Regions from separate parts of the Shewanella sp. W3-18-1 genome, predicted to be linked through region 1. Evidence: predicted binding sites of a transcription regulator. Region 1 holds the regulator's gene; each other region holds the start of a gene.
The links. The regulator sigma-54, encoded in region 1, starts transcription at its own class of promoters, with help from an activator protein. The targets are predictions, from matches to a motif close to GTTGGCACGNNNNTNGNNT.
Positions count from the first base shown of each region.

Region 2: the regulator sigma-54 is predicted to act here: its motif matches at 3,222-3,240, upstream of fliE (flagellar hook-basal body complex protein FliE).
Region 3: the regulator sigma-54 is predicted to act here: its motif matches at 3,134-3,152, upstream of fliD (flagellar filament capping protein FliD).

Region 1 covers NC_008750.1:3,934,448-3,941,353, forward strand. Annotated here, with positions in the region: gene lptC (LPS export ABC transporter periplasmic protein LptC) at 1-438, shown strand, start outside; gene lptA (lipopolysaccharide transport periplasmic protein LptA) at 425-979, shown strand; gene lptB (LPS export ABC transporter ATP-binding protein) at 976-1,707, shown strand; gene SPUTW3181_RS17950 (RNA polymerase factor sigma-54) at 1,811-3,286, shown strand; gene hpf (ribosome hibernation promoting factor) at 3,315-3,602, shown strand; gene ptsN (PTS IIA-like nitrogen regulatory protein PtsN) at 3,605-4,048, shown strand; gene rapZ (RNase adapter RapZ) at 4,045-4,899, shown strand; gene SPUTW3181_RS17970 (HPr family phosphocarrier protein) at 4,886-5,161, shown strand; gene mgtE (magnesium transporter) at 5,374-6,738, shown strand; gene SPUTW3181_RS17980 (molybdate ABC transporter substrate-binding protein) at 6,851-6,906, opposite strand, start outside.
Region 2 covers NC_008750.1:1,610,404-1,617,309, forward strand. Annotated here, with positions in the region: gene SPUTW3181_RS07380 (sigma-54 dependent transcriptional regulator) at 1-548, shown strand, start outside; gene SPUTW3181_RS07385 (sensor histidine kinase) at 658-1,740, shown strand; gene SPUTW3181_RS07390 (sigma-54-dependent transcriptional regulator) at 1,733-3,073, shown strand; gene fliE (flagellar hook-basal body complex protein FliE) at 3,295-3,630, shown strand; gene fliF (flagellar basal-body MS-ring/collar protein FliF) at 3,676-5,358, shown strand; gene fliG (flagellar motor switch protein FliG) at 5,351-6,397, shown strand; gene fliH (flagellar assembly protein FliH) at 6,384-6,906, shown strand, end outside.
Region 3 covers NC_008750.1:523,257-530,162, forward strand. Annotated here, with positions in the region: gene SPUTW3181_RS02515 (hypothetical protein) at 1-878, shown strand, start outside; gene SPUTW3181_RS02520 (flagellin) at 1,024-1,827, shown strand; gene SPUTW3181_RS02525 (flagellin) at 2,065-2,877, shown strand; gene fliD (flagellar filament capping protein FliD) at 3,174-4,520, shown strand; gene fliS (flagellar export chaperone FliS) at 4,534-4,914, shown strand; gene SPUTW3181_RS02540 (hypothetical protein) at 4,883-5,209, shown strand; gene SPUTW3181_RS02545 (flagellar hook-length control protein FliK) at 5,199-6,380, shown strand; gene fliL (flagellar basal body-associated protein FliL) at 6,396-6,863, shown strand; gene SPUTW3181_RS02555 (RNA polymerase sigma factor FliA) at 6,873-6,906, shown strand, end outside.

The DNA of each region.
Region 1 (6,906 bases):
TACATTATTGAAGATCTGCGTAGCATTGAATTCAATGAACAAGGTCAAGTGAATAGCCGTGTCACCGCCAAACACATGGAACACTATGAGCTAAAAAGCCAAACCTATTTCACTCAACCTGTATACCTTGTTTATCCTGACCAAGGTAAAGCACAATGGCAGATCAGAGCGGATCAAGGACAACTCAACAAAGAAACAGGCAAGGTTGTATTAGAAAATAATGTTATTATCGATGCCATCAGCCCAGAAGAGCCGATACAAACCTTATCGACTAGTTTTTTAGAACTTGATCTAAACACTATGATAATGACCTCTGACCGTATCATTTACGTCACAGGGAAAGATTTTAATATCCAAGGGCAAGGCCTTTATGCGGACCTGAACGCGCAGGAAGTCCAATTGACCAGTCAGGTAGTAGGAACCTATGAAGCAAAATAAGATATTACTTGCCAGCTTAATGCTGATAATGAGCATGAGCACTTATGCAAAAGTCGCAGATCTGCAGCAAGAAGTGAAAATCAAGGCTGTGAGCCAAACGGCGGATATTAAAAACAACCAAATCATCTTCTTTGGCCCAGTAGAAGTCACCCAAGGTTCGATTAAAATCAATGCACAAGAGCTGCGCGCATTTTCTGCCGATGGTGAAACCAGTAAAATCTTAGTGGCAACAGGCAACCCCGCGACTTACACCCAAATCTTAGATGACGGTCGCCCTGCATCTGCTAGTGCTAAAGAAATTCGCTATGAAATGGCAACAAGAACATTAACACTCACAGGTTCGGCCTCCCTCGATCAAGCGGGTAGTCAAGTGACAGGTAACCTCATTCGTTACAACATCATTCAACAAAAACTGATCGCAGAAAGCACAGGGAATGGTGATGACCGCGTGATAACCATTATTCAACCCGAAAGCTATCAGGATGATCTCAAACCCCAAACACCCGCAGATAAACCTGTGAAAGAGCAGGACTCTCAATGACCCAAATTACCCTAAGAGCACAAAACCTCGCCAAGAGCTACAAAAACCGCCAAGTGGTTAAAGACGTCAGTCTGACAGTCAAAACTGGCCAAGTTGTTGGTTTGCTAGGCCCAAATGGTGCAGGTAAAACCACGACCTTTTACATGGTGGTTGGGTTAGTAAAAAGCGATAAAGGCCATATTTTTATCGACAATGATGATTTAACAGCAGATCCTATGCATCTTCGCGCCCGCAAAGGAATTGGTTACTTACCACAAGAAGCCAGTATCTTCCGTAAGCTGACCGTTCACGACAATATCATGGCGGTATTACAAACCCGTAAAGAGCTAAAAGACGAAGAACGCGAAGAAGAACTGGAGCACCTACTCGAAGAGTTCCATATTACCCATATTCGCGATAGCCAAGGGATGTCCTTATCGGGCGGTGAACGTCGCCGAGTTGAAATTGCCCGCGCCCTCGCGGCCAATCCCAAGTTTATTCTGCTCGATGAGCCTTTTGCGGGCGTTGATCCGATTTCCGTTATCGATATCAAAAAAATTATCGAACAACTTAAGAGTCGTGGCTTAGGCGTACTTATCACAGACCACAATGTCCGAGAAACATTAGACGTATGTGAACATGCCTATATTGTGAGTCACGGAAACCTGATTGCCGAGGGAACTCCTGCAGAGATCTTAGACAATCAGCAAGTTAGGGCTGTGTACTTAGGTGAACAATTCAGGCTATAGTTACTCCAGCGGAGTCCATAGCATAAAATTATTGCGACTAGACTCCACTCACTGATAACAAACGGCCTCATTCAAAAATAATAACGTAGGGATCAGCGGTAACATGAAAGCGTCACTCCAGCTCAAACTGGGCCAACAGTTAACCATGACGCCACAATTACAACAGGCGATTCGTCTGTTGCAGCTCTCGTCATTGGAATTACAACAAGAGATCCAGCAAGCCTTAGACTCTAATCCTCTTCTTGAGCTGGAAGATGAGCAATTTGACGCACCTACAGAACGCAACCAGAATTTATCAGACACAGATTTCAGCGAATCAAGCCCACTGCCACCCGAACAAGATAGCTCCACTGTTGATACCGCAGAATCCTTGACCAAAGAATCGATGCCAGATGAACTTCCCATGGATACCACTTGGGATGAAGTGTTTACCGCCTCACCCAACTCAGGTTCGGGTGGCAGTAGAGAAGATGACATGCCCTTTCAGGGGGAAACCAGCGAGGGCCTACATGAACATTTAGAATGGCAAAAAAACCTCACCCCCTTCTCTGAAACCGATCTTGCCATTGCCACGGCCATTATTGATGCTATTGATGATCAGGGCTATCTCACCCAAAGCACTGAAGATATTCTCGAAGCGATGGGAAACCCTGAGATTGAGTTGGACGAAGTCGAAGCTGTACTTAAGCGTATCCAACACTTTGATCCTGTTGGTGTTGCAGCAAGAGATCTCAGCGAATGTTTACTGATCCAGCTATCCCATTTTTCGCCGGACACACCACATCTCGAAAATGCCCGCATGTTGATCAAAGATCATTTAGATCTGATCGCTGCTCGCGATTTTAGGCTGTTAATGCGTAAAACCAAACTGAAGGAAGATGAACTTCGGGATGGTATCGCACTGATACAAACGCTGAACCCTCGCCCAGGTTTGTTGATCACACCGATAGATGAAGAATATGTGATCCCAGATGTGTCGGTATCGAAGAAAAATGGCCGTTGGGTGGTAGAACTCAACCCAGATTGCATGCCCAAAATCAATGTAAACCAGCAATATGCCGCCATGGCTCGCAGCACAAAAAGCCAAGCAGATAGCCAATTTATTCGTGGCCATCTGCAGGAAGCCAAATGGTTTATCAAGAGCTTAGAAAGTCGTAACGACACCTTACTCAAAGTGGCCAATTGTATCGTTCAATACCAACAAGGCTTCTTTGAGTACGGTGAAGAAGCCATGAAACCTATGGTACTTAACGATATAGCCGAAGCGGTTGAAATGCATGAGTCGACCATCTCACGGGTCACAACTCAAAAATACATGCATACCCCTAAGGGACTTTTTGAACTAAAATACTTCTTCTCAAGCCATGTCGGGACTGACGATGGCGGTGAGTGCTCATCCACAGCAATCAGAGCCTTTATTAAAAAACTGGTTGCCGCGGAAAACCAGAAAAAACCATTAAGCGACAGCAAGATGGCACAACTTCTGGCAGAACAGGGAATAAATGTTGCGCGCAGAACCATTGCGAAGTATCGAGAAGCAATGCTTATTCCCCCTTCCAATCAGCGTAAAAGTTTATAGCCTACTATGGATATCGGAGGACGTTTCTATGCAAATAAAGCTCATTGGACACCATATCGAGATTACTGAATCGTTACGGGCATATGTAGAGGAAAAATTTTCAAAACTTGAACGCCATTTCGAACAGATCCATAATGTGCACGTTGTGCTCAATGTTGAGAAAATGCAACAGATTGCCGAAGCGCGAATCAACCTCACCGGTGGTGAAGTTTTTGCAACTTCAGAGCATACTGACATGTATGCTGCCATAGACGTCCTGATCGATAAACTTGATCGTCAGGTTATTAAACACAAAGAGAAGTTAACAAAACACTAATAATGGAACTTTGTACCATACTGAGGCCGGAGTGCACTACCTGCGCCACTCCGGGCAGTAAAAAAAAGGTACTGGAACTCATCAGTGACTTAGCCGCTGCCCAGTACCCCACCCTCTCATCTCAAGAGATCTTCGAAAGCCTTGTGGCGCGCGAAAAGATGGGGAGCACAGGTATAGGTAACGGTATCGCCATTCCACATGGTCGATTAACCGATATTACACAACCCATTGCAATACTCGTAAAATGTGAGGAACCGATAGCTTTCGACGCTATCGATAAGCAACCTGTTGATATTTTGTTTGCACTGCTTGTGCCGGCGGATCAATGCCAACAGCACCTAAGCACGCTGTCGTGCATGGCAGAAAAGCTAAGTGATAAACAAATATTAAAACAACTGCGTAAGACGCATGATGAAACGGAACTCTATCAGGTAATCACTGGATGAAACTGGTCATAGTGTCAGGCCGCTCTGGCTCAGGCAAATCTGTCGCACTTAGGGTACTTGAAGATCTCGGCTATTATTGTGTCGATAATCTTCCCTTGCCACTAATAGGCAGTTTGCTTGAGCAACTCAAAGGCAGTAACGATCTTGTCGCCATTAGTGTCGATGTTCGTAATATGCCAGAGCAAGATAAAGTGCTGGTTCAGCAACTTTCTAACCTGCCAGCAGGGACGGAGATTACCAGCTTCTTCCTCAATTCAAGCGATAAAGTGTTACTTAAACGCTACAGTGAAACACGCCGCCTGCACCCGTTATCTAAAAGTCGAGTATCCCTACAAGAAGCCATTAAACTTGAAGGAAAACTGCTCGAACCTATGTCCAAACTGGTAGATCACTACATAGATACTTCAAATTTAAATATCTATGATTTAAGCGATCAAGTCAGACAAATTCTTCTTGGTAGCGTTGATAAAGAATTAGTCATCTACTTTGAGTCCTTTGGCTTTAAAAATGGCATGCCTACAGAAGCCGACTTTATGTTCGATGTGCGCTTTTTACCTAACCCCCATTGGGAGTTAGCATTGCGTCCATTAACAGGCCTAGACGAACCTGTAGCTGAGTTTTTGAATCGCCAGCCCCTGGTAAACAAGTTCATTTGGCAGATAGAAAACTTACTAGAAACCTGGTTACCACACCTTGAGCGTAATAATCGCAGTTATTTAACCATTGCGATTGGTTGCACAGGTGGACAGCACAGATCGGTTTATGTGGCAGAACAATTAGCGAAGCGATTTAGTAATGGTAAACATAAGGTCAATGTACGCCATCGAGAGCTAGATCATGCCAAAGCTTGAACGTCAGATTACCATCTGTAATAAGCTCGGTTTACACGCACGCGCCGCCACAAAATTGGTGGTACTGGCCTCTGAGTTTGATGCAACAATAACGTTAATACAAGGCGATAAACAAGCCTCAGCGGCAAGTGTGCTTGGTCTTTTGATGCTTGAAACAGGTATGGGAAAAACCATCAAGCTAATTGCAGAGGGCCCTGATGCAGAACCCGCGCTTGATGCTATTTGCGCATTAATCGATGCTAAATTTGACGAAGCCTGCTGATCTTAAGCAAAGTTATACTTAACCTATTCCCGTTGTACTGCTCACTGATACTCAATCGGCACTCATTTGTGACTCGACGTTCCCTGTGACGCTCAATTACAATATGTCCCCTGCGTCCGCTGATCAAACCCATTACCTTGACTAGGCTATATTCACACTCAGTGAAAATAGTCGCTAATTATCCGTTTCCCTCACCATATTATGGAGGACAAATGCCCGTAGAAGCTTCAGACAGTCATCAAGTCGGACATCGCCTCGACCAGCTCAGCAAAGCCCTTAGCAGCGGTATGTTTGTCCATGTGCGGCAAATGCTACAGAATATGGCAGCATCGGATATCGCTTTAATCCTCGAATCTTCACCACCAAAGGCAAGGCAAGTCCTATGGCAATTAATTGATCAGGAGCAATTAGGGGCGATTCTTGACGAACTGAGTGAAGAGTTGAAAGATCCGCTGATCAGCACCATGAGTCCAGAACGAGTTGCAAAGGCGACTGCGAGTATGGATACGGACGATCTCGCCTATATTCTGCGAAGTCTACCAGATACGGTTTATAAACAAGTATTACAGTCGATGAGCCTACAAAATCGTCAACGAGTGGAGCAAGCGCTGTCCTATCCTGATGAGACGGCTGGCAGCTTGATGAATACAGATACCGTCACCCTAAGGCCAGACGTTAATATCGATGTTGTACTGCGTTATCTGCGGCAAAGGGGTAACCTCCCCGATACCACTGACACCCTATATGTGGTCGATAAACAGGATAAAGTGCTCGGCGGTGTCAGACTTGCCGATCTGCTCACCTGCGATCCCAACACGCCTATCCGTAATATTATGGATCCTGACATTGAGAGCATTCCAGTGGGTATGTCAGACAGTGAAGTCGCCCAATTATTCGAGCGTCACGATTGGGTATCCGCGCCCGTTGTGGACAGCGATAACAAACTACTCGGCCGGATCACTATTGATGATGTCGTCGATGTTATCCGTGAAGATGCCGAACATTCTATGATGGGAATGGCAGGCATGGACGATGATGAAGATACCTTTGCACCAGTGCTAAAAAGTACCTTTCGTCGCTCACTTTGGTTGACCATCAATTTGTTTGCCGCCCTACTTGCGGCCTCTGTCAGTAGTATGTTTGAAGGGACTATCGAGAAATTTGCCACTATTGCGATATTAATGACCATAGTTCCAAGTATGGGTGGTGTCGCGGGTAATCAAACCCTTGTTTTAGTCATTCGCGCTATAGCACTTGGGCATATTGGCCAAAGCAATGCCCGCTGGCTTATTGGTAAAGAATTGGCGATTGGATTTCTCAATGGCTTGCTATGGTCAATACTGGTCTTTGTTGCCGTATCCCTTTGGAAAGGAGATACCGCACTCGCCAGCTTAATTGCGGGAGCAATGCTAATCAATATGACAGTCGCAGGGCTCGCGGGTGCCAGCATTCCGCTAATATTAAAACGACTCAAAATCGATCCCGCGCTAGCTGGCGGTATGGTATTAACCACAGTCACAGATGTAACAGGGCTTTTCGCCTTTCTCGGTTTAGCCACCCTCTATTTAATGAATTAGCATAAAAGAGGATGTCATATAGTCATACCATCGAAAGGTGGTAATACATTAAAACGGCGCGATTCATTGCGCCGTTTTAATATCAGCCATATTTTTATGATTGGTATTGAAGCTAATTTACCGGTGGTTGAAAGCCATAACGACTTAAAATAGCTTGTCCTTTCGCCG
Region 2 (6,906 bases), 2.3 Mb from region 1:
ATGTTTTCCCTATCGAAATGCCCGCCTTAAGCGAGCGTAAAGACGATGTACCTTTGTTGCTACAGGAGCTGGTGAGCCGTGTATATAATGAGGGACGTGGTAAAGTGCGCTTTACCCAACGCGCAATAGAATCGTTAAAGGAACATGCATGGTCTGGCAACGTTCGAGAGTTATCTAACTTAGTTGAGCGACTCACCATTTTATATCCAGGTGGTTTGGTTGATGTTAACGATCTGCCTGTTAAATATCGCCACATTGATGTGCCAGAATACTGTGTTGAAATGAGTGAAGAGCAACAGGAGCGTGATGCGCTAGCCTCTATCTTCACGAGTGAAGAGCCGGTTGAAATTCCTGAAACTCGTTTTCCAAATGAGTTACCACCTGAAGGTGTCAATCTTAAAGATTTGTTGGCAGAGCTTGAAATTGACATGATACGTCAAGCGCTTGAGCTACAGGATAATGTTGTTGCTCGAGCTGCTGAAATGTTAGGTATTCGCCGTACAACTCTAGTTGAGAAAATGCGCAAATACGGAATGACAAAAGATTAGTATTTTGTGTTTAGTGTTATTTTATTGATTTTAATCCCTAAAAATGTCTTTTAATTTGGCATAGAACCTGCAGTCACTGCGTCATAAGCAATTTTTTGACGGAGTGACTATGTCAGCCCACCCACTAGCGCAAATCGAGACATTCAAGCACACTAGCAAACAATGGAACCAACTGCGTGAGGCCGCAAATATGTCCAATCGAATGGAACATATTTTACAAGCGATGCCCTCTGGCGTGGTGATTTTAAATGGTGATGGTATTGTCACTGACGCGAATCCCGTCGCGGTGGAATTGCTAGAGCACTCTCTATGTGGTGCTCGTTGGATTGATGTGATTCATAGTGCTTTTGCACCTCAAGAAGATGATGGCCATGAAGTGTCTTTACGTAATGGTCGTCGAGTCAAATTAGCCATTACTCCTTTAACGCCAGAGCCGGGTCAGTTAATCGTATTAACGGATCTGACTGAAACTCGTCTTTTACAAAAAAATATTTCACATCTGCAGCGGTTATCTGCACTCGGTAAGATGGTGGCGACATTGGCCCATCAAGTCCGTACGCCACTCTCTGCGGCCTTGTTATATGCCTCTAACTTAGCAAGCCCTAAATTATCAGACTCTGCCAAGATTAAGTTTCAACAGAAATTGGTTGATAGACTTAATGAATTGGAAAGACAAGTTAACGATATGCTGTTGATGGCAAAAGGCCGTCAAGATGAGCTTGGCGAGTTAGTTTCTCTGAATGATGTGATGGTCAGTGTGATTGGAAACTGTGATCCAATTGCAGAGCAGCAAGGTTGCAAACTTTCCTTTACTGATACATCAAGTGGATTATTGCTGGCAAATTCAAGCGCGCTAAGTTCTGCAATTAATAACCTTGTCATCAACAGCCTCGAAGCTGGAGCGAGTCAGATCCGTATCCTTGCCACAGAGTCAAAGGATCAATTAATGCTAGAGGTTATTGATAATGGCAAAGGGTTAGATGCGAAGATGCAGCAAAAAGTGATGGAACCTTTTTTCACCACCAAAGCTCAAGGGACAGGACTTGGATTAGCCGTTGTGCAATCGGTTGTGCGTAATCATGGCGGAGAAATACAACTTCGCTGCCTACCGAATAAGGGCTGTACTGTTTCGTTAGTTTTCCCTCGTGCAAAATCGGCGGTTGTATTGCCTTTGGAGAAAACCCATGTCTGAAGCCAAGTTACTCTTAGTTGAAGACGACGCCTCATTAAGGGAAGCCTTACTCGATACTTTATTACTTGCACAGTATGAATGTATTGATGTGGCTTGTGGTGAAGATGCCATTCTTGCATTAAAACAGCATCAATTTGATCTCGTGATAAGTGATGTGCAGATGGAGGGTATTGGCGGTTTAGGTTTGCTAAATTACCTGCAGCAACATCATCCTAAATTGCCCGTATTGCTGATGACGGCCTATGCCACGATTGGCAGTGCCGTTAGCGCGATTAAACTAGGTGCAGTTGACTATTTAGCCAAACCCTTTGCGCCAGAAGTATTGTTAAATCAAGTTTCTCGCTATTTACCTTTAAAAACCAACGTTGATAAGCCCATTGTTGCTGATGAGAAGAGTCTTGCATTGTTATCACTAGCACAACGCGTTGCAGCATCCGATGCTTCTGTGATGATCATGGGACCCAGTGGTTCGGGTAAAGAAGTACTCGCTCGTTATATTCATCAGCATAGCAGCCGTGCCGAACAAGCCTTTGTTGCCATCAACTGTGCCGCTATTCCTGAAAATATGCTTGAAGCAACTCTCTTCGGATATGAAAAGGGCGCATTTACTGGTGCTTACCAAGCATGCCCTGGTAAGTTTGAACAAGCGCAAGGTGGGACTTTGCTGCTCGATGAAATATCAGAAATGGATTTAGGTTTACAGGCAAAATTATTACGGGTGTTACAAGAGCGTGAAGTTGAACGATTAGGTGGTCGTAAGACGATTAAGCTCGATGTTCGTGTATTGGCGACCTCAAATCGTGATTTAAAAGCGGTAGTAGCCGCAGGTGGATTTAGGGAAGATCTTTATTACCGTATCAATGTATTTCCATTAACATGGCCGGCGCTCAATCAAAGGCCTGCGGATATCTTACCGCTTGCTCGCCATTTATTGGCTAAGCATGCAAAAGCTCTCAATATCGGTGCTATACCTGAATTAGATGAACAAGCATGCCGGCGTTTACTTAGCCATCGCTGGCCAGGAAACGTTCGAGAGCTAGATAATATTGTCCAAAGAGCCTTGATCTTACGGACAGGTCCAGTGATTACCGCCAATGATATTATTATTGATGTGCAGGGTGCGTTGATAAGTGATGAATTTGAAGTGTCAGCGTCTGAGCCAGAAGGGTTAGGTGAAGAACTTAAAGCACAGGAACATGTGATTATTTTAGAAACCTTAGCCCAGTGTCAGGGTAGCCGAAAACTTGTGGCTGAAAAACTGGGGATCAGTGCTCGAACTTTACGATATAAAATGGCTCGTATGCGGGATATGGGGATTCAATTACCCAGTTAACTTCAGTAAAAGCATGCATGTTAGCAAATGCACTTTAATGCCTTTTAGGATTAAGGTGCATTTGTATCTTGCTGATTTACCTAGTGAGTTAATCTTCCAATGCTTTTTAGCATCCCTTATTTGTCTATTTTAAATGGCTAGTTTTAAACTTGGCCATTATTTTGCATATTCCTCATTATCGATATTTTGATCGTCAAGAATTCGACGACTGGGAGCTCAGCATGCAAATAGGCGCAAATACATTTCTGCAAGAAATGCAGTCACTCAAAGGTGAAATAACACCGTCTTTCGGTATCTCACCGAATATTATGCAGCAGGTAAATAACACCAGTGGTGCCGATTTCGGTCAGCTACTCTCGCAGGCTGTTGGCAATGTCAGCGGCTTACAATCAACGTCATCAAACTTGGCAACGCGATTAGAGATGGGTGACACGACAGTGAGCTTGTCGGATACTGTGATTGCCAGAGAGAAAGCAAGTGTGGCATTTGAAGCGACGGTACAAGTGCGTAATAAACTTGTCGAAGCTTATAAAGAAATAATGAGTATGCCTGTTTAGGCCCGAGAATAACCCAATCAGCAGGTACGAATCGTGAGCACAGAAATGATTGTCGGGTCTAATTCCGATTTAGCAGACCAAGGTGTCCAAGAAGAACATAAGTCAGGTGTGATGGGAAGCCTTGGCGGTGTCGATATGATGCGCCAAATTACCATGATCCTTGCGTTGGCAATCTGCTTAGCCCTAGCCGTTTTTGTGATGTTATGGGCTCAGGAACCTGAGTATCGTCCATTAGGAAAAATGGAAACTCAGGAAATGGTACAAGTACTCGATGTCTTGGATAAGAATAAGATCAAGTATCAGATCGAGGTTGATGTTATTAAAGTACCTGAGGATAAATATCAAGAAGTCAAACTGATGTTAAGCCGAGCAGGGATTGACGGTGGCACTACAAGTAAAGATTTTTTAACCCAAGACAGTGGTTTTGGTGTCAGCCAAAGGATGGAACAAGCGCGTCTTAAACACAGCCAAGAAGAAAACCTTGCCCGCGCTATTGAGCAGCTACAAAGTGTCAGTCGCGCAAAAGTGATTCTCGCACTTCCCAAAGAAAACGTCTTTGCCCGTAATACTTCCCAACCTAGTGCAACCGTGGTTATCAATACCCGTCGTGGCGGTTTAGGCCAAGGAGAGGTGGATGCCATTGTTGATATTGTTGCCTCAGCCGTGCAAGGGTTGGAACCATCGCGTGTTACCGTCACTGATTCAAATGGTCGTTTGCTTAACTCTGGGAGCCAAGATGGCGTTTCCGCTAGGGCGCGTAGAGAACTCGAATTAGTACAACAAAAAGAAGCTGAATATCGCACAAAAATTGAATCAATTTTAGTTCCCATTTTAGGGCCTGATAATTTTACTTCCCAAGTCGATGTTAGTATGGACTTTACCGCAGTCGAACAAACAGCCAAGCGCTTTAATCCTGATTTACCAGCATTACGCAGTGAAATGACGGTTGAGAATAACTCTACCGGTGGCACTACGGGGGGGATCCCTGGCGCTCTGTCAAATCAACCGCCAATGGAGTCAGATATTCCTGAAGATGCAACCAATGCATCTGAAAAAGTGGTTGCGGGTAACTCTCACCGTGAAGCAACACGAAATTTTGAGCTCGATACCACCATTAGCCATACCCGTCAGCAAATTGGGGTAGTCAGACGAATTAGTGTTTCAGTTGCTGTGGATTTTAAACCCGGTGCTGCAGATGAAAATGGGCAAGTGGCACGCGTTGCCCGTACTGAGCAAGAGTTAACCAACATTCGTCGTTTACTAGAAGGTGCGGTAGGATTCAGCACACAACGTGGTGATGTGTTGGAAGTGGTTACCGTTCCTTTTATGGATCAACTGATGGAAGACATACCATCTCCTGAATTATGGGAACAGCCGTGGTTCTGGCGTGCGGTAAAATTGGGTGTTGGCGCCTTAGTGATCCTAGTATTGATATTGGCCGTGGTTCGTCCAATGCTAAAACGCCTTATTTACCCAGATAGCGTCAATATGCCAGATGATTCAAGACTGGGTAATGAACTGGCGGAAATTGAAGATCAGTACGCTGCCGACACCTTAGGTATGCTTAATACCAAAGAAGCAGAATACAGTTATGCCGATGATGGCTCAATTCTTATCCCTAATCTTCATAAAGATGATGATATGATTAAAGCTATCCGTGCGCTTGTGGCAAATGAGCCCGAGCTTTCCACTCAAGTCGTGAAAAACTGGTTACAAGACAATGGCTGAGAATAAAACAAAAGAAGCCGCTGAAGTCTCAAGCTTTAATGTGAAGGACATGAGCGGTATCGAGAAGACGGCAATTTTACTCTTAAGTTTAAGCGAAGCCGACGCCGCCTCTATCCTCAAGCACTTAGAGCCCAAACAAGTGCAAAAGGTGGGGATGGCCATGGCCGCAATGGAGGATTTTGGCCAAGAGAAAGTGGTTGGTGTGCATAAGCTTTTTCTTGATGATATTCAAAAATATTCCTCTATCGGTTTTAACAGTGAAGAATTCGTTCGTAAGGCGCTGACGGCAGCATTAGGTGCAGACAAAGCGGGTAATTTAATTGAACAAATCATCATGGGCAGTGGTGCTAAAGGCTTAGACTCCCTCAAATGGATGGATGCGCGCCAAGTGGCGACAATCATCCAGAATGAGCATCCGCAGATCCAAACCATTGTATTGTCTTATTTAGAACCCGATCAGGCCGCAGAGATTTTTGGTCAATTTCCTGAAAATACTCGCTTAGACTTAATGATGCGAATTGCTAACCTTGAAGAAGTTCAACCCGCAGCCTTGCAGGAATTGAACGATATCATGGAGAAACAGTTTGCGGGTCAAGGTGGCGCACAAGCAGCGAAAATGGGTGGCTTAAAAGCAGCCGCCAATATTATGAACTACTTAGACACGGGCATCGAAAGCCAATTGATGGAAACTATGCGCGAATCCGACGAAGAAATGGCGCAACAAATCCAAGATCTCATGTTTGTCTTCGAAAATCTTATCGATGTGGACGACCGTGGTATTCAAATCCTGTTGCGTGAAGTACAACAGGATGTGTTATTGAAGGCGCTTAAGGGAACTGACGATCAACTTAAAGAAAAACTGTTAGGCAATATGTCCAAGCGAGCCGCAGAGTTACTGCGTGATGATCTTGAAGCTATGGGACCTATTCGTATCAGCGAAGTGGAGGTTGCACAGAAAGAAATCCTCTCTATTGCTCGTCGTTTAAGTGATAGCGGTGAAATTATGTTAGGCGGCGGTGGTGGCGATGAGTTCCTCTAATCCGAGTGACAATAAATTGTCGGATAAGATTGTCAGTGATAGTGAAATCGAATTTAGTCACTGGAACCTACCCGATGTGACAGAGGTTGAGGATGAAAGCATCTCTAATTTGTTTGGCTACTCTGGTAAGCACATCAAACCAGTCACGGTAGAAGCTATCGCACCTCCCACAATGGCTGAAATTGAGTATATTCGAGCTCAAGCGGAAGAAGAAGGCTTTAGTGAAGGTAAAACACAAGGTTTTAATGAAGGGGTAGAAAAAGGACGTTTAGAAGGATTAGCGCAAGGTCATCAAGAAGGTTTTACACAGGGCCATGAACAAGGCTTAGAAACGGGTCTTGAAGAAGCAAAGGGTTTAATCAATCGTTTTGAATCGTTACTCAATCAGTTTGAAAAACCCTTACAACTTCTCGATGGTGACATTGAGTTATCTTTAATGACCTTAGCGATGGCGCTGGCTAAATCTGTTATTGGACATGAGTTAAAAACCCATCCTGAACAAATACTTT
Region 3 (6,906 bases), 1.3 Mb from region 1:
CCTATGGTCGTTGGGCTAAAGTGACTCAAGAGCAGCATAATATCAGTGCTTCGCAAGTTGTATTACAGAGTTTAATCTTAGCTAAGCAGTTAATGGGGCAGCTTAATAAGCAGTTACAAACCTGCCTATTTAATAAGAATACGATTATTGAGGATACCTTAAACAGAGCTGAAGAAGTGAGGCGTCAACTTATTGAAATAAAACCTCACTACCAAGGCAAGCGTTTACTCGATCATCATCTCAATTTGATTTCAGTATCCCAGCCTGCCGCTTTGCATCTTTTTAAGTTTAGGCGGGTGGATCTCACCTCGCCTAAGAACCGCGATGAACGCATAACGCTATTTACTGAAAAGCAAACATTGCATTTGCTTTTACCAGCAAATAAAAATCGCCTAGCGCTACAAGAGATAATAGGGCCCGTATTAGCTTCGATCGGGATTGGTATTGATCGTTCATCCCCCCATGACACTGTATTTATGGCGCAGGATGACACTTGGACAAAGCTTTGCGGTGGGATTTTAATGGTCGGTGAGGGCCAAAGACTCCCTGCTGGTGAGCCAAGAAATATTCCACTTGAAGAGATATTTAGTTGGCAAGATCCCCGTGAATGGCATTTTGATAATACTGAAAAGTTAAAAATCACCTTAGCTAAAATCGCTAAGGTTGAGAAAAAAGTGACATTACAAATAGAGGAAATTAACGCTTCCCATCGCTTATTACTCGCAAAGGTTAAGCAATTGACCGCATCCAGTCAGCCTAAGGTTGAACTCCAGCATTTGCATAAATTTATGCAACCCTATCCTTTTTCCTATCAAGTGACATCTTTAATGGCGCAGGGAAATACCAACCGTGAGCAAGTTAGCGCATTGCTACTCTAATTTTTTGAGTTGAATCCCAAGTTAGCGCATTTAATTTTTGAAAATACGATTTTGGGTTTTAGTGTTGAGGGATTTGTGTCGCCTTATTGAGTTATGCCTGAATTCAGGTTTAACCAAGATAGCCGTTATTTTCTGGAGAATTAATATGTTAGGTGTTCACACTAATTACGCTTCAATCGTTGCACAGGGCGCTGTAAACAAAAGCAATAACCTACTGACTAACGCGATGGAGCGTTTATCAACAGGTTTACGTATCAACAGTGCATCAGATGATGCAGCGGGTCTGCAAATTGCTAACCGTATGAATGCAAACGTGAAAGGTATGGAAACTGCCTCACGTAATATTTCAGATGCGACCTCTATGCTGCAAACTGCTGATGGTGCGTTAGAAGAGTTAACGACCATTGCCAATCGTCAAAAAGAATTGGCGACCCAAGCGGCTAACGGTGTGAACTCAGCAGATGATTTAACTGCATTGGATGCTGAGTTTAAAGAGCTAAACAAAGAAATTTCCCGTATTCTCGATAATACAACTTATGCTGGTAATAACCTGTTCACTAAGTTGGAAGCGGGTGTGACTTTCCAAATTGGCGCAGGAACGGCTGAAACATTGGCCGTTACAACAACAGCTATCGATGACGCTGCATTAGCAGCAGGTGATCTAACAACAGGTGCTAACGCAGCGATTACGCTCGTGGATACATTCCTTGCTGCTGTTGGTACTGAGCGTTCAACTTTAGGCGCCAATATTAACCGTCTTGGCCATACTGCGGCTAACTTAGCCAGCGTGACTGAAAACACTAAAGCCGCAGCAGGCCGTATTATGGATGCCGATTTTGCGGTTGAATCAGCCAATATGACGCGTAACCAACTGCTGGTTCAAGCAGGTACTACAGTACTGTCTTCTGCTAACCAAAATACGGGTTTAGTGATGGGCTTACTGCGCTAATTAGGCTGAATTAAAGCCGTTTTAGTCTTGAGTGCCAGTGAGCTTAGCTTGCTGGCATTTTTTATGCCCTAACATCTTTATCGTGATGAGCACATAGTATCTCACCCTGATCTTTTTACTGTTATACACGATATTTTTTGAATATTGGTTTTAGTTATCTGCAGTCGCTGTCGCCTTACTGAGTTATACCTGAATTCAGGTCTAAACAAGACAACTGTTATTTTCTGGAGAATTAATATGTTAGGTGTTCACACTAATTACGCTTCAATCGTTGCACAGGGCGCTGTAAACAAAAGCAATAACTTACTGACTAACGCGATGGAGCGTTTATCAACAGGTTTACGTATCAACAGTGCATCAGATGATGCTGCAGGTCTGCAAATTGCTAACCGTATGAATGCAAACGTGAAAGGTATGGAAACTGCCTCACGTAATATTTCAGATGCGACCTCTATGCTGCAAACTGCTGATGGTGCGTTAGAAGAGTTAACGACCATTGCCAATCGTCAAAAAGAATTGGCGACTCAAGCGGCTAACGGTGTGAACTCAGCAGCCGATTTAACAGCGCTAAATGATGAATTTACTCAATTAAACGCTGAAATTACACGTATCGTGGAAAATACAACCTATGCGGGTAATAAATTATTTGATACAGGTGTGTTAACTACTGGTACTGGCGTGAAGTTCCAAATTGGAGCTGGAACCGCAGAAACACTGGATGTGAAGTTAGGCGCCATTCCTAAAACGGTTGCAGGTACCTTAACTGGCGGTACTGCTAATGCTGCTATTGCACTTGTTGATACCTTTCTTGAAACCGTGGGTACTGAGCGTTCAACTTTAGGTGCCAATATTAACCGTCTTGGCCATACAGCGGCTAACTTAGCCAGCGTCACTGAAAACACCAAAGCGGCTGCTGGCCGTATTATGGATGCCGATTTTGCGGTTGAATCTGCCAATATGACGCGTAACCAACTGCTGGTTCAAGCAGGTACTACAGTACTGTCTTCTGCTAACCAAAATACTGGCTTAGTGATGGGTCTACTGCGTTAATCTAGCTCAATCTACGTTAGCCTTATTTTACTTGGCTTAACCTAAGGTTGCAGATTTAGCGTTAATGCCAGTGAGCTAAGCTGACTGGCATTTTTATTATTTAAGCCATCCAAATATGCCAATGCAATGGTGTCGCAATCGCTGTTTCAGATTCAGTAGTGGAAGTAGGCTTTCCGTTTGACACTGAGCTACGGAAGTGAGTTGTTATTTTTAGCGATAAAATCTATTTAATCTGCTTAAAAAACAAAGCGTTTACCTTGGCATGTGTTTTGCTTTTCAATTTGTTGGAGGTAGTTATGATTTCAGGTATGAATGCGGCACAATTTGCTCAACAACTGATAGGTGCAGATCGCGCCGGTAAAGATACGCTTTACAAAGGCAAACTAACAGCAAGCAAAACACAGTTAGATGCCTATACGCTGCTCGAAAATAATATGAAGAAAATGGCCACCAAGCTAAGTGAACTGGGTGGCGATGCGGCGAAAAGTAAAATTGCCACTGTGACGGGCGAAAATGCGACTGCAACAGTTAAATCCGATGCGCCAAAGGGTAACTATGACCTGAGTGTACATAAACTTGCACAAGCCCATCAGTTGACTAAAGCCTATTCCTCAGAAAACGAGTTGTTACCAACATCGGGCGTGATCAGTATTCAAGTCGGTAGCGATCCGACTAAGCGTATGGAAATTGATTTAGCAACGGTTAATGGCGGTGCGGCTATTTCTGTGTCTCAGTTACGGGATCTGATCAATAAACAAGCGGGCAATCCTGGTGTGCAAGCGTCACTGGTGCGCACGGGTAATCAAATCGAGTTTATGCTGTCTTCAAAGGAATCGGGCGTCGCGAATCAAATGAAGGTCGAGTTTAATGGCGCCGACTGGGGCATGACAGAACGTCGCGTGGCACAAGATGCTGAACTCACATTAAATGGTATCAATATTACCAGTAGCAGTAACTACTTAGAAAATGTGGTTGATGGCGTTAGCCTCGAATTAGTTAAGGTACATGCGGCTGGTGAAAGCAGCATGATTAAAGTTACAGACGATTTTGAAGCGAATAAGAAAGCGGTTAAGGATTTTGTCGATTCATTTAATTCCTTAATGACGCAAATTAATCAATTAACCCGTTCTATGGGCGTTAAAACTTCTGATTCAGGTACTTCCGATAAAGATAAGGAAGATAAAACCACCGCAGTGAGTGAAGCACAAATTGGTGTGTTGAAAGGGGATACCTCTATCCGCTTACTCCAGTCTCGATTACGTGATTCGGTTTTTGCAACGGCTGCTAATGGGATGCGTTTGTCTGATATCGGGATCGAGATAGGTCGTGATGGAAAACTGAAAATTGACGATGCTAAGCTGACCGATAGTTTTAAAAGTGATCCTGAAAAAGTACAAGCCATGTTTACGGGCCCAGACAGCTATGTCAAAAGTATCGAAAAGACCCTAAAACCTTTTACCCAGTTTAATGGCTATATCGATCAAAAGCAGGAAGCACTAAATAAACAGATCAAAAGCGTGAATGACAGCATGGCGCGCCATGATTATCAAATGAATCAAAAATACCAAATTTATTTGGCTCAGTTTACGGCGATGGAATCTACCATTAACCAATTTAATTCTGCTAGTCAGTTGTTTTCATAGGAAGTTGTTATAAATGTTAAATGAGTACGATCCATTTAATGCCTACAAGCAAACCGCTTTAGATGCACAAGTTGCTGCTGCAACGCCCCATGATATGGTGCGTATGTTGCTTGATGGGTTATTGGAAGAGCTAGAGCGTGCTGCAGGCCATATGGAATATCAACGGTTTGAAGCTAAAGGCATGAGTATTCATAAATGCCTCAATATCGTTCATGGATTGGACTCAATGCTCGATCTTGAGAACGGTGGTGAGGTTGCTATCAGCCTACACCGCCTCTATGACTTTTGTAGCCGTCAGCTTGTCAGTGCCAGTGTTGAAAACAGTGCTGAAGCCTTGGTTCCTATTACTCAGGTGATTACGAATGTCAGAGAAGGGTGGACAAATCTCAATTAAGCAGTGGGCGCGTTTTGGGCATGCTTTACGTCAATATGCCGATGCTCAGGATTGGACTAACGTCCAAAAAGTGAATATCGCTTTGATTAAAGCACTGCAACAAGCGGGTGAGGCCCGTGATACCGAGCAGAAGTTAGCCCGTGAGGCGCTAAAACGTGTACATGCCCAAGTACTACAGGAGCTGATTTTGGCGCGTGATGAATTAGCCGTTGAGATGAGCCGTTTTAGGGAACAACAATCGGGCTTAGCCGCCTATCAATTAACGCAAGTGAGTGGAGCTTTAGATGATCTCTGATCTTCTTTCAACTCGTCATATGGGAACAAATCCTAATGTGACGACTAAAGTGACAAGTGCAGTGGATCAAGATAAAGCGGAATCCTTTACGTTGTTGGCATTACCAGTAGAACCCTCTGCTGAATCTATGCCACAGGAGCGTTCGTTGGATATCACCACTGAACAATCGCAAGAAAGTGGTTATAACCCCTTTTTGAATCAACATATTAATAATTTAGTTGAATCAGCACCTTTTACTGGTGTGGATGCTGTTACTCAGGGGGCAATGTTCAATAGCGAGGCTGAGATTAACTCAACGTCTATTCGCCTCGATGATGTTGCATTCGCGTCTCTGAACAGTCTTACCACTCCAACGGTTGTTGCTCCGCTTGTTCCTGTAACTTTGCCGATTGAAGCATCTAAAACGGAATCTGTAGGTCAAACCTCCGCATCTTTAGTTGGGCTATCAGTTGCCTCACAAAGAGGCGCGCTATTTAGCAGTGGTATGGCGTCATCTATGGCGCTTGTCGGAAGCGCTTCTCAACCTGCCAGTATGAGTACCGAGATTTCCCCAATAAGTAGTGCATTGGCAAAGGATGCAATGACGACTCCTTTCTCAGACTCTAGTCGTTTTGACCATTTGAAGGCCGATACCTCTGTGTTCCAACGTGTGTTGGCAGAACTCAGGGGCCATGAAGCGAAAGATATTAATGCCATTGGTACTCAGCCGATTGTGAGTACACAGGCTGCAAGTGCAACACAATGGGGGCCAGTATCGTTAACACCGACAGCTTCATTGGCGCAGCAAGCACAGGAGATCCTGACTCCCCTAAGAGAACATCTTCGGTTCCAAGTTGACCAACACATTAAAAAAGCGGAGTTAAGGTTAGATCCGCCAGAGCTTGGAAAGATTGACCTTAATATTCGCTTAGAAGGCGATCGTTTACAGGTGCATATGCATGCGGTCAATCCCGCCATTCGTGATGCCTTACTCAATGGATTAGAGCGCCTAAGAATGGATTTAGCCATGGATCATGGTGGTCAAATTGATGTGGATGTTGGCCAAGGCGGATCTCAACAACAGCAGCAGGAAACAGCATTATTTGCTTCATCGATAGCACCTGAAACCGCAATGGAAAATGGCGCCGATGTGATGACCAGAGAGAAATCTCAATTAGATTTATTGGCTTAATGCCGGAGTTGTTTAATGGCAATTGTAAAATCGCGTGTAATAAAAATTACCCTAGCATTTTTTGTACTCATTAGCTGGACTGCTGGGGCGTTATGGATTGGGATAAATGGTGCCGATTGGAAGTTAACAGAGCTTTTTGCCTCTGAACCTGAAGTCGAACCTGTGCCTGTGGCAAAGTTTTACCCATTAGAAAAGTTTGTGATATCGATACCAGGGGATAAATATCCCCATTACATGCTGCTTGAAATGTCATTGAAAAGTTACAATCCCGATATGAAAACAGTGTTAGTTGAGGCCGATCCCCTCATTCGTAACGCCATGATGAAAATGTTTTCACGTAAAACATTTGAACAGTTAAATCATTTGGATCAGCTCGATGGTTTGCAGGCTGAAGCCCTTATTTTGATGGTGAAAGTGCTATCTGATAACAAATTGCCATCAGATATTGATGAAGTACTTTTTACCCGTATGGTGATCCAGTAAGGGGCCGATATGACGACAGATGGCCAACTTGCATATCAACAAA